Regions from separate parts of the Magnetospira sp. QH-2 genome, predicted to be linked through region 2. Evidence: predicted binding sites of a transcription regulator. Region 2 holds the regulator's gene; each other region holds the start of a gene.

Region 1 (4,188 bases), 1.4 Mb from region 2:
GCATATCCGGATGCCGTTCCAGGAAGGTGGCCAGGGTGCGCAGATCCTCCGCGTCCAGATCCACATCGGCAATGGTATTGAGCAACAACGCGTGTTCCGGCGTCGGACCGCGCAGAATATTGTCGTCAACGATGGTGGCGGTAAAGGTTTCGTAGTGGCCGTAGTCAAGCAGGTAGCGGGTGCTGAAATGGCCGCCACGCATCCGGGTCTGGGCCTTGGCGTCGGTCTTCCGTCCGATCATGTAATAGGCATTGTCGAAGGCGCGGGTGATCATCACCTGCGGCCGACCTGGCGGATTGACGTGATGGGCCGACCAGGGCAGGCGGCGGTAATAATCCATCAAGGACTCTCGGCCTTCGTTTTCGTGGCCGAGCCCGACCATGATCGAGGCGATGGCCTTGGCCACGGTTTCATCGTCCGGCCGCAGCTTGGCCAGGCGCTGATAGACCGGCAGGGCCTCTTCCAGTTGATTGTCTTTTTTGAGCAACCGGGCCAGATCCAGCAAGGCCGGGGCATGGCCGGGAAAGTGCTTTAACGCCCGCCGATAGCATTCCTTGGCCTTGGGCAGACTGCCACGCTCTTCGAACTGTTTACCCAATTCGCGGAGCACGGTGACCAGTTCTCGAGTGAGCTCGCTGATCCGCGCCGACGCTTCCTTGCGCAGTTTTGCCAATTCGTCTCGTTCGTCACCGTTGGTTTGAATTTCCGTATCAGCCATGCCGGTTTTTCCCCGATCCGTGCCAAGTTTTTGAACTTGGAACTATGACAGTCCAGATCGCCCTGGACAACCTGATTACGGGGTGAGCAGTGTCAACCGACGGGGTTCAAGGCTCAAGGTGATTGGGAGGTGCCCCAGCACGTCGCCATCGCCTTGGACCGGATCGCCCACGGGGCCCTCAACAGTGATTTCCCGTGCCGTCATAATCACCACGTCGCGATAACCGCCCAGGCGACCGGTGACCAAGCCCCAGGCATAGCGCAGGGTGTTCCAGCGACCGGAGTTGCGGAACAGGCAGACTTGAAAATCGCCGTTCTCCAGCCGCGCATCCGGGGTACAGACGAACTTGCCGCCGTAGTAGCGACCGTTGGATATCACCGCTGAGGCCGCTTCCTCCGGCTTTCCATCAAGGGTCAACCGATACCGGGGGAAGGAGTACTTCACCAACTGGGCAAAGGTTTCGACCACATAGGCTCCCTTGCCGATGAGCTTCTTGATCGACGGATTGACCTGCGCCACCACTTGGGCGTCGAAGCCGATCCCGGCCATCTGAATAAAGCGGCGATCGTTGGCCAGTCCCACATGAATCGGGGTCGGGTTGCCCTCGGCGATGGTCCGTGCGATGGCGTCGGCCTGCACGGCCAAACCGATTTCCCGGGCCAAAACATTGGTTGTTCCCAGCGGGACAATGGCCAGAGGCAACCGAAAATCGTCCAATCCGTTGATCACTTCATTGATGGTGCCATCGCCACCGGCGGCCACCAGGGCATCGAACTGATCCGCCGAGGCCTCGCTGGCAAAGGTTTCCGCGTCGCCCCGTCGCGTGGTGTCGCGAATGGTCAGCATACAGCCGAAATCACGGAGCTTGTCGATGACCCGCTGGAACAGGCCTCCATGACGTTTTCCGGCGATGGGGTTGTGGATGACCAGAATTCGCCGGGTGGTGGTCTTCTGATAGGGATCGATCATATTTGTTTTGCTTGTTTTGAGTTTATACTGCACCAGGACATGTGAATAATTGATTGCAGTTACAATACATAAATAATATGGAATGGGAAGTGAAACTTCAGCACTACAAAGCGGCGACGAATTCTTTAATGTTTCGTGAAAATGGGGGTGGACACCTAGACAGCACCCTCCCATGTGGCTACAGAATGTTGAAGATATCATTGGGGCTGCCACAACATAGGCGAAGCCCCGAAGCGCCGCGCATCGGCTGGGGGCCGCGCCATGAACGCCTTGGGGACCACCAAACTACGCTACCGGACCATTTGGATTTCCGATATCCATTTGGGGACCAAAGGCTGCAAGGCGGAGTATCTGCTGGATTTCCTCAGGCACACGGAATCCGACTACCTCTATCTGGTCGGCGATATCGTCGACAACTGGCGCCTGAGCCGCAAATGGGAATGGGCCCAAAGCCATAATGACGTGGTGCAGAAAATCCTGCGCAAGGCCCGCAAGGGGACCAAGGTCTATTACATCCCCGGCAACCACGATGAGAATTTCCGTGATTTCGCCAAACAACGCTTCGGTAATGTCGCCGTTCTGACCGAGGCCATTCATACCGCGGCCGATAAAAAGCGCTATCTGGTAATCCATGGCGACCAGTTCGATGCGGTGGTAAAGTATGCCAGGTGGTTGGCCTTGATCGGGGACTGGGCCTACGAGATGCTGCTGGAAACCAATCACTGGCTGAACCTGGCGCGCCGGAAATTGGGATTCAGGTATTGGTCCCTTTCGGCTTATTTGAAACATAAGGTAAAGAATGCCGTCGAATATATCAGCCGATACGAGGAAGCGGTGGTCGGAGAGGCCCGCAAGCGGGGCGTCGAAGGCGTCGTCTGCGGCCATATTCATGCCACGGCACTCTATGACATGGACGGCATCACCTATGCCAACGACGGCGATTGGGTGGAAAGCTGCACGGCTCTGGTCGAGCATCCCGACGGACGGTTGGAGGTTCTCGATTGGCTGAAGCTCCGCGACCTGTCCCCCATCGACGCGACGGTTCGGGAAATAGCTCCGGCCCCTGCGACACCCTCAACCAAGGCGGCGCCGGGCAAGATCCCGGAGCCGGCCTAGATCCGAAGGTTCCCGTGCATATCGTCATTGTTACAGATGCCTGGTACCCCCAGGTCAACGGAGTGGTCCGCACCTTGGATTCCCTGGGTCGGCACCTGACGGCCCGGAACCATGAGGTGACCTATATCACCCCGAACGAGTTCCGCACCACGCCCTGTCCCACTTATCCGGAAATCCGCCTGGCGCTATTCCCCGGACCAAAGGTGAAAAAGCTGTTGGACACGGCCCAGCCCTGTGCCATCCATCTTGCCACGGAGGGGCCCCTGGGATTGGCCGCGAGACGTTATTGCCGCCGCCGGGGGCTGCCGTTCACCACCGCCTATCATACCCGCTTTCCGGAATACATCCATGCCCGCACGCGGCTGCCGTTGGCCTGGTCCTATGCCTTCGTGCGATGGTTCCATGGCGCCTCCTCGGGGGTCATGGTGGCGACGGAAACCATCGAGCAGGCGCTTGAGGAGCGTGGGTTCAAGGATATTCGCCGTTGGACCCGGGGCGTGGATACCGACCAGTTCCGGCCTCAATACCGCAATAGCCCCCCCAAGGAGCTGCAAGGGATCGAGGGGCCCATCCAGCTTTATGTGGGCCGGGTGGCGGTGGAAAAAAATATCGAAGCCTTTTTGTCCTTGGGCAATCCCGGTCAGAAGGTGGTCGTGGGCGATGGACCGCAACTGGAGTCTCTGCGCAAGGCCCATCCCGATGTTCTGTTCGCCGGTGCCCGGCATGGCGCGGACCTGGCCGCCTGGTATGCCGCCGCCGATGTCTTTGTGTTTCCGAGCCGTACCGATACTTTTGGGCTGGTTCTCATCGAAGCCCTGGCCTCCGGCGTGCCGGTGGCCGCCTATCCGGTGCCGGGTCCGTTGGATGTCATCGGCGACAGTCCCGCCGGGGTGCTGGACGAAAACCTGGAGTTGGCGGTTGAAAAAGCCTTGGGCATTCCGGCCGATGTCTGTCGCGCCCACGCGGAAACCTTCTCCTGGGCGGTCAGCACGCAACAGTTTATCGACAATCTAAGCCCGTTCCGGGACGAGGCGGGGGATTACACGATGATTCCCACAGACATGGTGGCGGCAGGATCGTCAGCCTCGGACTCCTGAGTTTTACGGAGCCGTTGGCAAGGTGAAGTGGAAGGTCGATCCCTCGCCAGGGGTGCTTTCCACCCAGATCGTTCCACCGTGGCGTTCAACGATTCGCTTGCAAATGGCCAGGCCAATCCCCGTTCCGCTGAATTCTTCCCGTGCATGCAGGCGCTGGAAAATAACGAAAATCTTGTCTTGATAGCGGGGATCTATACCAATGCCGTTATCAATGACCGAGAAGGTCGTCAGCCCCTGCTCGGTCTGACCCACGATGTGGATTTCCGGTGGTACATCGGGACGGCCATA
Region 2 (4,188 bases):
TATGCATCGCCCGCGCCATCGCCGTGCAGCCGGAAGTTATCTTGATGGATGAGCCCTGCTCGGCCCTGGATCCCATCGCCACATCCAAGATCGAAGACCTGATCGATGAGCTTCGGGCCAGCTTCACCATCATCATCGTCACCCATTCCATGTCCCAGGCGGCGCGGGTGTCGCAAAAGACCGCCTTCTTCCACCTGGGCGACCTGGTGGAACTGGATGATACCGAGGTAATCTTCACCAATCCGCAGGAACAACGCACCCAGGATTACGTTACTGGCCGCTTCGGCTGACATCCCCGGACGCTATGAGGATCCGATCCATGCCGCAGGATACCGAGCACGAACATACGAACCGCGCCTTCGAGCAAGAGCTCAAGACGCTGGAAAATACCGTCGCCAAAATGGGTGGTCTGGTCGAAGCGCAGTTCTCAGACGCCATTCTCGCTTTGGTGCGCGGCAACACCAAGCTGTCCACGGAAGTCATGGCCCATGACGAACGCATTGACGAAATGGAGCGGGAAATAGACCAAATGACCCTGCGCATCCTGGCTCTGCGACACCCTCATGCCGACGACCTGCGCGCCGTGATCGCGGCCTTGAAAGTGGCCAGCACGCTGGAACGCATGGGCGACTACGCCAAGAATGTCGCCAAGCGCAATCTGGCCCTGGCCAAGGCACCGGCTTTCAGTGGCGCCATCACCACCATTTCCCGCATGGGCACCCTGGTCCAGGAAATGGTCAAGAATGTGCTGGATGCCTATCTCAGCCGCGATACCGAGATGGCCACCGATGTCTGGAACCGCGATGAAGAGGTTGATCAGCTCCATACCAGCTTGTTTCGCGAGCTTTTGACCTACATGATGGAAGACCACCGGAACATCACGGCTTGCACGCACTTACTGTTCATTGCCAAGAACCTGGAGCGTATCGGCGACCACGCGACCTTTATCGCCGAACAGGTCCACTTCCTTGTCGAAGGGGAAATTCCCGACCAGGAACGCCCCAAGGACGATAGCACCTCGACCACTGTGGTCGAGATCGACGCTTAATTACCGGACGCAAAGAGGCAATACGGAGGACTCATGAAGCCGCTGATCCTGATTGTAGAGGACGAAGCCCCCCAGGCGGAGGTCTTGCACTATAACCTCTCGAAGGCTGATTTCCGCACATCCATCGCCGGGACCGGCGAAGACGCCCTCGTCAAAGTGGAAGAGGAACAGCCGGATCTGGTAATCCTGGATTGGATGCTGCCGGAACTCTCCGGGCTGGAAGTCTGCCGACGCCTGCGCTCCAAAAAGGAAACCCGAGGCCTGCCGGTGATCATGCTCACCGCCCGGGGCGAGGAAGGCGACCGCATCCGGGGCCTCGATAACGGCGCCGACGACTATGTGGTCAAGCCGTTCCTGCCCAGCGAGATGGTCGCACGGGTACGGGCCGTGCTGCGTCGGGCCCGCCCGGCCCTGAGCGAAGACAAGCTGGATTACGGCGATATCTCCATCGATCTGCTGGAACACAAGGTAACCCGCAACGGCACGTCGGTGCATTTGGGCCCGACCGAGTTCCGCCTGCTCACCACCTTGATCGAACGGCCGGGCCGGGTGTTCTCCCGCGAACAGTTGCTGGATCTGGTCTGGGGCCGCAATATCCATGTGGAAGAGCGCACCGTTGATGTGCATATCCGCCGCCTGCGCAAGGCGTTGAATGGCGAGAAAATGCCCGACCTGATCCGCACGGTGCGCGGCGCCGGATATTCCCTGGATGCGGAAAAGGCCTGACACCCTTTCATTCCTTGGTTAATCTGCCCATATTCGGAACAACCCGTATCCGGAGTTGAAGGAGTTTGTCATGAAGCGTTCGCGTCACGTTGCCCTGGTCATGATGGGGGCCTCTGCCCTCGCCCTGACCGCCTGCGAGGAAAGTCAAGTGGACGTGGGGGTTTTCGAGAGCGTTGATCAATGCATGATCACCCCGGGCATGACCAAGGAACTCTGCACGGAATCCCTGGCTGCTTCCCAGGAACAGCATGCCAAGGTGGCGCCCAAGTATACTTCCAAGGGCGACTGCGAAGCCGATTTCGGCGCCGGGCAATGCGAAGATTCCCCCTATCAGACCCAATCGGGCGGCTCGGTCTTCATGCCCATGATGATGGGCTTCATGATGGGCCAGATGATGGCCGGGCGCAGCCAACCCCTGTATCGCTCCTCCGACGACGCCAAGTCCTATCGCACCGCCGACAACAAGACCGTGGCCTCCAAAACCGGCATGACCAAGGTGCCGCAATCACTGACCAAGACCCCCAGCGTCAAGACCTCTACCATGCGCCGGGGTGGTTTCGGCAGCCGGGCTTCCAGCCTTGGACAGACGGCGCGCATGCCCACCGGGTCGACGCGCACCGGCTACCGCAGTTTTGGCGGCTGATGGACCGCATTGCCATTCCCGAGCGCGAGGACTGGAAAGCCACCGCCGAGCAAAACGGCTTTAGCTTCCATTCCCTCGACGGCGATCCCTATTGGGATGAGAGCCTGTGCTACAAGTTCTCCTTGCGCCAGATCGAAGACGACCTGGAAGACCCGGTGGAGGAGCTGGAACAATTCTGCTTCGAGGTGGTCGAGCGGGCCGTCAACGACGAGGAAGTGCTCAAGAAGCTGGCGGTGCCGGAGTTGTTCTGGCAACCCATCGCCGATAGCTGGGCCGACCGGGAACGCAATCTCTATGGCCGCATGGACTTTGTCTATGACGGCCAAAGCCCGGCCAAGCTTTTGGAATACAACGCCGATACGCCCACATCCCTGTTCGAGGCCTCGATCTTTCAATGGGTCTGGCTGGAACAGGCCATGGAGCGCGGCATCATCCCGCCGGGCTGCGATCAGTTCAATTCCCTGCATGAGCGATTGCAGGAATCCCTGTCCAACATGGGCATCCCGGGTCGCTTGCATTTCGCCTGCGCCAAGGACAGCACCGAGGACCGCGCGACGGTGGCCTACCTGGAAGACGTGGCCACTCAGGCGGGACTGGAGACCCGGTTCCTCTATATGGAAGACCTGGGGCTCTCTCCCGACCGTCGCTTTACAGATACCGAGGATGAGGCCGTCACCACCTTGTTCAAGCTCTATCCCTGGGAATGGATGATGGCCGAGGATTTCGGCGCCCAGATCCCCGACAGCGGCTGTACCTTCATCGAGCCCCTGTGGAAGTCCCTGCTCTCCAACAAAGGCCTGCTGCCCCTGCTGTGGGAGATGTACGAGGGCCACCCCAACCTGCTACCGGCCTACTTCGAAGGCGACCCGCGCGCGGCCGACCTGGGCGGGACCTTTGTCAAGAAACCGCTGTTCTCCCGCGAGGGCTGGGACATCACCCTGGTGGAAGACGGCGCCGTGCCACATACCCCCAAGGTGGGCCCCTATGGCGAGGAGGGCTTTGTTCTTCAGGCCTACCACCCCCTGCCCGATTTCGACGGCTTCCGCCCGGTCTGCGGCGTCTGGCTGGTGGCCTCCCAGGCGGCGGGCATGGGCATGCGCGAGGACAACAATTGGGTCACCAGCGACGACGCCCGCTTCGTGCCCCATGTGATCGCCGACTGATCTCCCGCCGAACGACCGGATTCGCTCGTCGGTCGGCTCACCATTCCCCCCGGTGGGTCGCCTACCGGGGCAAGGCGCTGAACATCAAGAGGCAGCTCTAGCAGGCTGCGGAAAAAGTCCGATTTCGAGCCTGTGGCGACACATGCTTCGACAAGCTCAGCATGAGGGTCTTTGAATTTTCAACATGTTAGAGACGGATTCAAAAGTATTCCTTTGATCTCGAGGGCGTATATTTCCGCTCTGGCGGCGTCAAGACCTCCTAACGGGGCGCCGCCCCGTGTCGTCGGCCTTTCCTGGCCAAATCAAAAATCTACTGCCTTGATATCTAAAGGATACTTTTAAATCCGCCTCTTAGCCTCACCCTGAGCTTCCTCATCCCGAGCTTGTCGAGGGACGAAGGGTAACGCGGGCCGTAGAACAACACTTTTTCAGATGGCGGTAATCGAGCAGTCAGGGATTGCCTAAACAGTCAGCTGGTCTCCACACTCGGTCTTGATCAAGTATCCGGGTCAATTCCTGGACATGGAACAGAGGAGACCAGCTATGGAGTATTTTGTTGGAATGGACGTATCGATGGCAAGCATTTCGATCTGTGAGATTGATGCAAA
Region 3 (4,188 bases), 820 kb from region 2:
CTGCCGCCGCCGACGGCGGGGATGGCATAGACCCGCACACGATCATTCTTCTCGATCATCCCGGCAAAGATCTTGAAGCCCGAGCCCCGGAAAGTCTCGGTGGCATCGCTCATCTCGATGGGATTGCGCAGGTCGGGCTTGTCGGTACCGTACTTCTGCATGGCCTCGCGGTAAGGTATGCGCGGGAACGGATGCTCGGTCACATGGCGGCCCTCGCCGAACTCCTCGAACACGCCGCTCAGTACCGGCTCGAGGATTTCAAACACGTCCTCCTGGGTGGCGAAGGACATCTCGAAGTCGAGCTGATAGAACTCGCCCGGCGAGCGGTCGGCACGGGCATCCTCGTCGCGGAAACAGGGCGCGATCTGGAAATACTTATCGAAACCGGCAACCATCAGCATCTGCTTGAACTGCTGCGGCGCCTGCGGCAGAGCATAGAACTGCCCCGGATGGATGCGCGACGGCACCAGATAGTCCCGCGCCCCTTCCGGCGACGAGGCGGTGAGAATCGGGGTCTGCATTTCCAGGAACCCGGAATCGGTCATGCGGCGGCGGATCGACGAGATGATCCGCGAGCGCAGCACGATATTGGCATGGACCTTTTCCCGGCGCAGGTCGATGAAGCGATACCGCAGCCGGGTTTCTTCCGGATACTCCGCCTCGCCGAAGACCTGCAAGGGCAGTTGCTCGGCCGGAGATTCGATGGTCATGGTCGCAACCTGCACCTCCACGTGGCCGGTGGGCAGGTTGGGATTGATGGTGTCCTCGGTGCGATCAACGACCTTTCCATCTACAATGATCACGCTTTCCGGGCGCATGGCCTCGGCCTGGGCAAACAGCGGGCTGGATACGTCGATGACACATTGGGTGACCCCGAAATGGTCGCGCAGGTCGATGAACAAGAGATTGCCGTGATCCCTTTTCCGATGCACCCAGCCCGACAGGCGGACCTCTTGTCCGGTGTTGTGGGGGCGCAATTCCCCGCAGTTGTGCGAGCGATAGGGATGCATGACTGTCTCCTGGAGGGGTATCTCGTTCATTAATCTGGGGCGCAAAACGCCATGGACCCGAGCCTTTGTCAAGGGATTGGCCCCCACAGGGGCCGAAAACATTTGAAATAGACCAACAACCCCCTCGACAAGTCCGTTTGGACTCTGCTATATGCCGGGCCTCCCCGTTGGGGGCTGTTAGCTCAGTTGGTAGAGCAGCTGACTCTTAATCAGCGGGTCGTGGGTTCGAATCCCTCACAGCCTACCATTTAGATCAAGGCCTTAGCATGGACGCTAGGGCCTTGTTTCTTTTGGGCCATAGCGAGCATTGCGATATCTCGAATTGATATGCCCTACTCGCCGAGGATCGAGACGGCGGCATGGCGAGGAAGCTTGAACGGCTTCCGCGGGAGGCTGGCTAGATCACGTCGTGTTTGATCGGATTCGATCAAACATGAAAAACGTGATCGATTCCAATAAGGTCGTGCGTGTCTAACGGGTCCGATTGGACCCGACACGCGCTAGATCACGTCGTGTTTGATCGGATTCGATCAAACACGAAAAACGTGATCGATTCCAATATGGTCGCGCGTGTCTAACGGGTCCGATTGGACCCGACACGCGCTCGTGTCAATCCACCCCCTTTGAGGCCTCCGCCCGAACCACAACCAGACCCTTGATCGGACCACGTTTGGAATGAGGGTGTCGATTTAGTCGACGAGATGTTTCCATTAGGTGACAGATTTGTTACAATCACCTCCCCCAACAAGAAAATCCCAACACATCCAGTGCTGGAATAGAAAAACATAGCGTACCAAACAAATAGCAGCACACAAGATTGCTGCTATGAAAATATGTATCTGAATTAAAAAGGCATAGAGAATGCTCAAGAAAATATTTCTTCCCGTCATATTTTCCATATTGGTTTATGGATTCTGGGTAAGTCCGAATTTCAAGGAAATCTCCGCTGGCGTATCCATATTCTTATTTGGAATGCTCTTCTTGGAAGAAGGGTTTAGGTCATTCACGGGTGGCCTATTAGAAAGCTTACTGAAAAAAACAACAGACAAGCTGTGGAAAAGCATAGGGTTTGGTATTGCCACCACTACCATAATGCAATCCAGCTCTCTTGTTTCTGTCATCACCATCTCTTTTCTTAGTGCTGGACTGATTGGCCTAACATCTGGTATCGGGATTATTTTTGGTGCCAATATCGGTACGACGACCGGCGCCTGGCTGGTAGCCGGTTTCGGGTTGAAGGTGAAGATCTCGGCTTATGCCATGCCCATGCTGGTATTCGGCATTATTCTCGTCTTTCAGCGCTCCCGTAGCCTCAAGGGAATCGGCTACATCCTGGCAGGGTTGGGTTTCCTTTTTCTCGGCATCCACCACATGAAAGAAGGCTTTGAAGCCTTCCGCCATACCATCGACCTGTCTTCGTTTGCCATTGAAGGCTATGCCGGGCTGCTCATCTATACCGGGATCGGCATCGCCGCGACCGTCATCATGCAGTCAAGCCATGCCACCTTGGTACTAATTCTAACCGCATTGTCCGCACAACAGATCAGCTATGAAAACGCCTTGGCCTTGGCTATTGGCGCGAATATCGGCACAACAATTACCGCCATCATCGGTGCAATGAGCGCCAACTACCAAGGTAAACGATTGGCCGGGGCTCATCTGATGTTCAATCTCGTGACCGGCATGGTCGCGATCATCTTTATCCACCAGCTTGTCATTGCGGTGGAGTTCGTGGCCAACAATGTCGGTATCAGAGAGGACGATTACTCGCTCAAGCTGGCTGTTTTCCATACGATTTTCAATCTTCTCGGCGTGATCATCATGGTGCCGTTGATTGGGAAAATGGTGGCCTTTCTCGAGAAATCAATTACCGCGCCAGAACAGACGGTCGTGCAACCGCGCTACCTCAATGAGTCCGTGGAAGATTTTCCAGAAACCATGTTGGAAGCCGTCCGCAACGAGGCCATGCATCTTTATGACAATGCATTTGAAATCATGGCACACGGCCTCAATTTGCATCGACATGACATTTTGTCGGATGTGGACCTGGAAAAGAAATTGTCTTCCAGCAGGGAGGTCATCGACATTGAAATCGACGACGTCTATCTGACCAAGGTCAAAGCGCTATACTCGGCGATCATCGACTTCATCAGCCGCACGCAAACCCGCCTGCCCAACGAGTACGGCAATGAACTGTTCGAACTGCGTCACGTCTGTGGCACCATTGTTCAGTCGGTCAAGGAAGTGAAGCATCTGCGAAAAAACATGTCAGCCTATGCCAACTCCGACAACGAATTCATTCGCCGCGAGTACAATGGCATTCGCATTCAAATTGCGGAACTGCTGCGCATGATTCAGCAACTCCGCGACGGCCAAAATGAGGATGTGGATTCACTCGATCTGGATGAATTCAAGGTGGCGATCGCGGAAGAGAACATTGTCGTCAATGGCACCCTTGATGGATTGATTCGTGATGGGCGGATTACCTCCGGCATGGGGTCGTCGCTCATCAATGATATGAGTTATGCCAAGACCATCATTTGGAACCTGGCAGACCTGGCCGATAGCTTGTTTGGCAAGGATAGCCTTGATCAGCGTGAGGCCAAACTCCTCGTATCCCTGGACCAAGAAGAGGTTGATGAACTGGCATCTGAATCTGGTTCTGTGAATTAATTATGACGCTTCAGATTAATATCCCTTTGACCATCAAAGGGGTGTTAATCTGGTTCGGTCAAAACAAAGGGTGTCAAAATGAAAACTCAATCCTTGTTGGAATCACTGGGCAATGTGCTGAAGGACGATAAAAAGAAGCACAAGCAGATCGATTCCCTAAAAAAAGTATTGGCAAAACTGAAACACAAAAAGAATTCCCTACGGAAAAAGTCCGCCCAGGCCAGTGGTGTCGAGAAGAAAAAGATCGATAAAAAGCTTCATCTGATCCATGCCCAAAGAAAGAAAGGCCTCAAGGCTTTGAAACACCTGAAAAGCAAGAAATAGATTGCGTTTCGGATTTTAAAAAGCACAAGCAGGCTCTCCCTGCCTAGGGCACCTTTCGCCTCTGAACTACACCGAATTTGCCGGAGTCAGACCCTCCGCCGATCAATCACGCCAAACCTTGGATTTGGCTGTGTTGAAATGAGTCGGCATCGTAAGTACTGTGGAATCGTTGCCTTGGAAA

What was found. Region 2 encodes PhoB, which activates phosphate uptake and scavenging genes when phosphate is short. Its sites were predicted from a motif close to TNTCATAAAACTGTCA; they were not measured.
Region 1: a site for PhoB is predicted at 1,813-1,828, ahead of MGMAQ_RS13535 (UDP-2,3-diacylglucosamine diphosphatase). Genes of this name have one in related genera too.
Region 3: a site for PhoB is predicted at 1,726-1,741, ahead of MGMAQ_RS10950 (Na/Pi cotransporter family protein). Genes of this name have one in related genera too.

Annotation. Positions count from the first base shown of each region.
Region 1 covers NZ_FO538765.1:2,851,958-2,856,145, reverse strand. Annotated here, with positions in the region: gene MGMAQ_RS13545 (tetratricopeptide repeat protein) at 1-718, opposite strand, end outside; gene MGMAQ_RS13540 (diacylglycerol kinase family protein) at 794-1,687, opposite strand; gene MGMAQ_RS13535 (UDP-2,3-diacylglucosamine diphosphatase) at 1,949-2,803, shown strand; gene MGMAQ_RS13530 (glycosyltransferase family 1 protein) at 2,818-3,900, shown strand; gene MGMAQ_RS19710 (DUF3365 domain-containing protein) at 3,904-4,188, opposite strand, start outside.
Region 2 covers NZ_FO538765.1:1,494,911-1,499,098, reverse strand. Annotated here, with positions in the region: gene pstB (phosphate ABC transporter ATP-binding protein PstB) at 1-290, shown strand, start outside; gene phoU (phosphate signaling complex protein PhoU) at 320-1,048, shown strand; gene phoB (phosphate regulon transcriptional regulator PhoB) at 1,082-1,774, shown strand; gene MGMAQ_RS07040 (DUF1190 domain-containing protein) at 1,845-2,417, shown strand; gene MGMAQ_RS07035 (glutathionylspermidine synthase family protein) at 2,417-3,580, shown strand; gene MGMAQ_RS07030 (IS110 family transposase) at 4,124-4,188, shown strand, end outside.
Region 3 covers NZ_FO538765.1:2,313,754-2,317,941, forward strand. Annotated here, with positions in the region: gene aspS (aspartate--tRNA ligase) at 1-1,010, opposite strand, end outside; tRNA gene MGMAQ_RS10945 (tRNA-Lys) at 1,182-1,257, shown strand; gene MGMAQ_RS10950 (Na/Pi cotransporter family protein) at 1,872-3,683, shown strand; gene MGMAQ_RS10955 (hypothetical protein) at 3,762-4,007, shown strand.